2 regions of the Halomonas sp. AOP5-B2-8 genome follow, and region 2 is predicted to be linked to the other one. Evidence: predicted binding sites of a transcription regulator. Region 2 holds the regulator's gene; the other holds the start of a gene.
The links. The regulator sigma-54, encoded in region 2, starts transcription at its own class of promoters, with help from an activator protein. The targets are predictions, from matches to a motif close to TGGCACNNNNNTTGCTNT.

Region 1 (2,206 bases), on a different contig from region 2:
CGCGCTTGCCTTTCGGGCTCGCGGTGTAAGGAATACGAATAGAAGCTGAGCGGTTACGCGCGCTGTAGGCCAGCATTACCGGCGCTTCGTAGCCAGGCACCAGACGCTTGTACGAGTTGGTAGAAGCGTTGGTGAACGCGTTCAACGCACGAGCGTGCTTGATGATGCCGCCAATGTAGTAAAGCGCCATTTCAGACAGGCCTGCGTACTCATCACCGGCGAACTGGTTGTTACCATCTTTCCAGAACGACTGGTGGACGTGCATACCAGAACCGTTGTCGCCTACTAGCGGCTTGGGCATGAAGGTGGCCGTTTTGCCGTAAGCGTGCGCCACGTTGTGGATCACGTACTTCATTTCCTGCACTTCGTCAGCTTTCTTCACCAGCGTGTTGAATCTAACGCCGATTTCGTTCTGACCTGCGTTGGCAACTTCGTGGTGATGAACTTCCACGGTCTGGCCAATCGCCTCCAACGTATTACACATAGCGCCACGAATATCATGGAAGCTATCAACCGGTGGAACCGGGAAGTAGCCGCCTTTCAGGCGCGGACGGTGGCCCAAGTTACCACCTTCCACGACGCTGTCAGTCGCCCAAGCGCCTTCATCAGAAGAGATTTTGTACATGGAACCCTGCATATCGGTTTTCCAATGTACTTCATCAAAGATAAAGAATTCAGGCTCAGGACCAAAGAAGGCGGTGTCGCCAAGGCCTGTAGACTGCAGAAACGCTTCTGCACGCTTAGCGATGGAGCGCGGATCACGATCATAGCCTTGCATCGTCGCAGGTTCGATGATGTCGCAACGCAGCACCAGCGTAGCGTCTTCAGTGAAAGGATCGAGGTAGGCAGAGCCGTCCTCTGGGCTCAGAATCATGTCGGATTCGTTGATGCCCTTCCAGCCGCCGATGGAAGAACCATCAAACATCTGGCCATTTTCAAAAAACTCTTCGGTCACGTCGCGAGCAGGCACGGTGACATGGTGTTCTTTACCGAGCGTATCAGTGAAACGCAGGTCTACCCACTTAACATCATGTTCTTCAATTAGCGCTATGGTCTTGGCTGACATAGTGTCCTCCGGTATGAGCGTGGCTTAAAGCTAACGACAGTAAGCTACCGATAAAAGTGTTGTGCGACAAAATACGTGCAAAAACGCACGCCTGTCATTTTTTGCTCCCCAAGCGCTTGCTGAAAAATATAAACAAAGCGCTGAGCGAGCCTTTCAGGCCGGCTATCGTTTTATCATGCCGCAAGGCTTCTGCCTACGACCTGTAGCCGCTGTAAAACCTACTGCACAGGAGAAAGCATAGATCATGCCAACACTGCACCATTATGGTATTAAAAAACAACAACCATTTGTTTTATAAACATTAAAAAATACTCTTTAGTGCCTCGTGATGGCGCATAGCGCGCTCACTGAAGCCAGGCAGGGGCTAAAAACACGCTCAATGCACCAAAATAGAACAAAAACACCCGTCAATGCCCCAAAAAGGGGCGCTCGACATGATGGTGCTCTTGTTTGGCTCGCACATTTTTTCTTGTTACCTAAAGAAATAATACACTGCGATAAGCTACATTATGGGAAGTTACCACTCACGGAGTCGGCTGCGTCAAACACGCTTAGTACTGCATACACGCTGCGCCTTTGATGCCTATTTTACGCCTTCCGCCCTTAAGCCACTTTAAGCTGTTTACCAAACAACATCGCCCCCAGCGTAAAGGTATTCGCCAGCTTATTAAGCGCTACCGACCCCACTATGCCCACCACGATAAGCACCAAGGCATATACCACAACCGGCAACGCCAGCGGCGCAACGGCCAAATCGGCCAGCACAAAAAACATGGGGTGCGCTAAGTAAATGCCAAACGAATGCGCATTCACGTGACGTACCCACACCGGCACCGGTCGCCCGGCTAAGTAGCGCATCGCGCAAAGCGTAAACAGCACAAAGAAAGGGATCACCCATACTTCTTTCGATGAAAAGGCCAGCTGGCCCGCGAAAGTGCCCGCAATGATCAGCGCAACGAGCAGCGCCAGCCAAACGGGCTGAGCCAGCCGCTGCATCCAAGTTGGCCGTAGGGCAAGCACGCTTTCTGGCGCTAGCGGGTAATAACGTACCAGCACCAATGCTAAGAAAAACACATAGATCCAACCTAGTGGCGCGACCCACAGCAAGTAGCCGGGCAGGTCAATACCCAACCAGTAAGC
Region 2 (2,206 bases):
ATCCCTGTGCTACCTAAGCGTTCTCGGCCGATTAAGCGACTGAACACTTCTTGGCTATCTAAACTGGGCGTATTTTGGGCGATAAAGGTGCTGAAAAATTCCAGCACCCTTTTTTTGCTGCCCCCAGGGACGTCGAAAAGAACGCGCTCTGGGGGGAGTATGGTTTCCAACGTCATTGAATTAACGCACACCTGCGCCTTGGGCGCGAGCTTGTGCTTTTTCCTTATGTTTAACGAGTTGACGATCAATTTTGTCCGCTAGCGCATCGATAGCGGCATACATATCACTGTCTAGGGCTTCTGCATGTAAGTCAGCGCCTGCTGCATGCAGTGTGCAGGCTGCCTGTTGGCGTTCTTTCTCCACCGATAGGGTGACCTGCACAGTGGTTATATTGTCGTAATGACGCTCAACACGTTCAAGCTTTTCATTAACATAGTCACGCAAGGCGTCAGTCAGTTCTACGTGATGACCAGTGATATTTACTTGCATTGACGTACTCCTTATCTATCGGACTGTACTTAGGAACCGTGCTTAGGAACCGTACTTAGGGACTGTACTTAGTACTTAGATATGTAGCCCTTTTGATTGTAACCCTTTTTGCCCCGTTGCAAAGCCCTTGTCGAGAGTTTCGCTGCAACCTGGCAGATCCTAGCGCAAACGGCGCCGCTCACTGGAAGAGGGAATGCCCATGGCTTCACGATATTTGGCTACCGTACGCCTTGCAACTTGAATGCCACCTTCTTCTAATAATGTCACTAAGCGGCTATCAGAAAGCGGTTTGCTGGGCGCTTCTTCGTGAACCAGCTTTTTCAGGCGGGCGCGGATCGCGGTACTGGAGTGGCTGTCGCCATCCTGGCCACTCACTTGGCTAGAGAAAAAGTATTTCAGCTCGAACACGCCACGCGGCGTATGAATATATTTCTGCGTTGTCACCCGTGAAATCGTTGATTCATGCATTTCAACGGCTGCGGCTATATCGGCCAAAATCAGCGGTTTCATGGATTCTTCGCCATGTTCGAGAAAGCCGATTTGACGGGTAATGATTTCACGGCCCACTCGCAGCAGCGTGTCGTTACGACTCGAAAGGCTTTTAATTAACCAGCGCGCTTCCTGCAGGTGTTCTTTCAAAAACTGATTATCCTGACTTTTGTCCGCACGCTTTATCAGGCTGGCGTAATCAGGTTGGATTCTTAACCGAGGCAGGGCGTCCTGATTGAGCTCTAAATGCCAGCCTTCATTATCATGACGCACCACCAGGTCGGGCGTGATGTAGCTGTCGTTGGTCACGCCATAAGCGCTGCCTGGGCGTGGATCTAGGCTGCGAATTAGCTGGATGACATCGGCTAGCTGCTCGTCATCGAGTCCTAAGCGTCGCTTGAGTAAGCGCATGTCATCTTTGCTGAGCGCTTCAAGAAACTGACGCACTAGCCTACGAGCAGGCACCAGCAGTGGCGTATCATCTGGCAGGGCGGCGAGCTGCAGCATCAAACATTCACGCAGGTCGCGGGCAAAAATACCGGTGGGCTCGAATTGCTGCAGTTTTAATAATGTCGTTTCGACTTCGCGCTGGCTAAGGCTATCAATGCCCTGGGCGCGTAGCCCTTCACGAATATCATTAAGCGGCTGGGTCAAATAGCCGTTGGCATCTAGTGCATCAATGAGGCTCTCGGAAACCAGCTGTTCACGCACACTAAAATCGGTCATGGCGAGTTGCCACAATAGGTGGCCGTGAAGGCTCTGTTCGGCAGCCTGGCGCTCAAAATCAGGGCCCTCGCTGCTGCTGCCAGTGCCGCCAATGTCTTGATAGGTGTCCGACCAGTCGCTATCAACGGAAAGCTCGGTGGGAATGCTCTCTGACCACTCCTCCTCTTTAGGCTCGCTTACGGCCTCTTCACCGAACTCATCTTCCTGTTCCAGCATGGGGTTGGCATCTAAGGCCTGCTGAATTTCCTGACGAAGATCCAGAGTCGATAGCTGCAGCAGGGCGATAGCCTGCTGCAGCTGAGGTGTCATGGTCAGCTGTGTCCCAATGCGCAGTTGAAGAGAAGCTTTCATGACCATTTGAGAACCACTCGTTAATCGGAATGCTTTACCCTAGTGCGAGTGGGAGCTGGGTGCAAGTGCAATAAGCATGCCATTGGTAGTTAAAGCGTTATAAGGCGGGATTTATGGGCAAAAATAAGCCTACAGACGAAAATCTGCGCCC

Region 1: the regulator sigma-54 is predicted to act here: its motif matches at 1,299-1,316, upstream of glnA (glutamate--ammonia ligase).

What each region holds. Positions count from the first base shown of each region.
Region 1 covers NZ_JBQSVS010000007.1:129,944-132,149, forward strand. The annotation lists gene glnA (glutamate--ammonia ligase) at 1-1,066, opposite strand, end outside; gene ACT3RP_RS16545 (acyltransferase family protein) at 1,670-2,206, opposite strand, start outside.
Region 2 covers NZ_JBQSVS010000003.1:492,129-494,334, reverse strand. The annotation lists gene ACT3RP_RS09885 (PTS sugar transporter subunit IIA) at 1-176, opposite strand, end outside; gene hpf (ribosome hibernation-promoting factor, HPF/YfiA family) at 181-489, opposite strand; gene ACT3RP_RS09875 (RNA polymerase factor sigma-54) at 649-2,061, opposite strand; gene lptB (LPS export ABC transporter ATP-binding protein) at 2,185-2,206, opposite strand, start outside.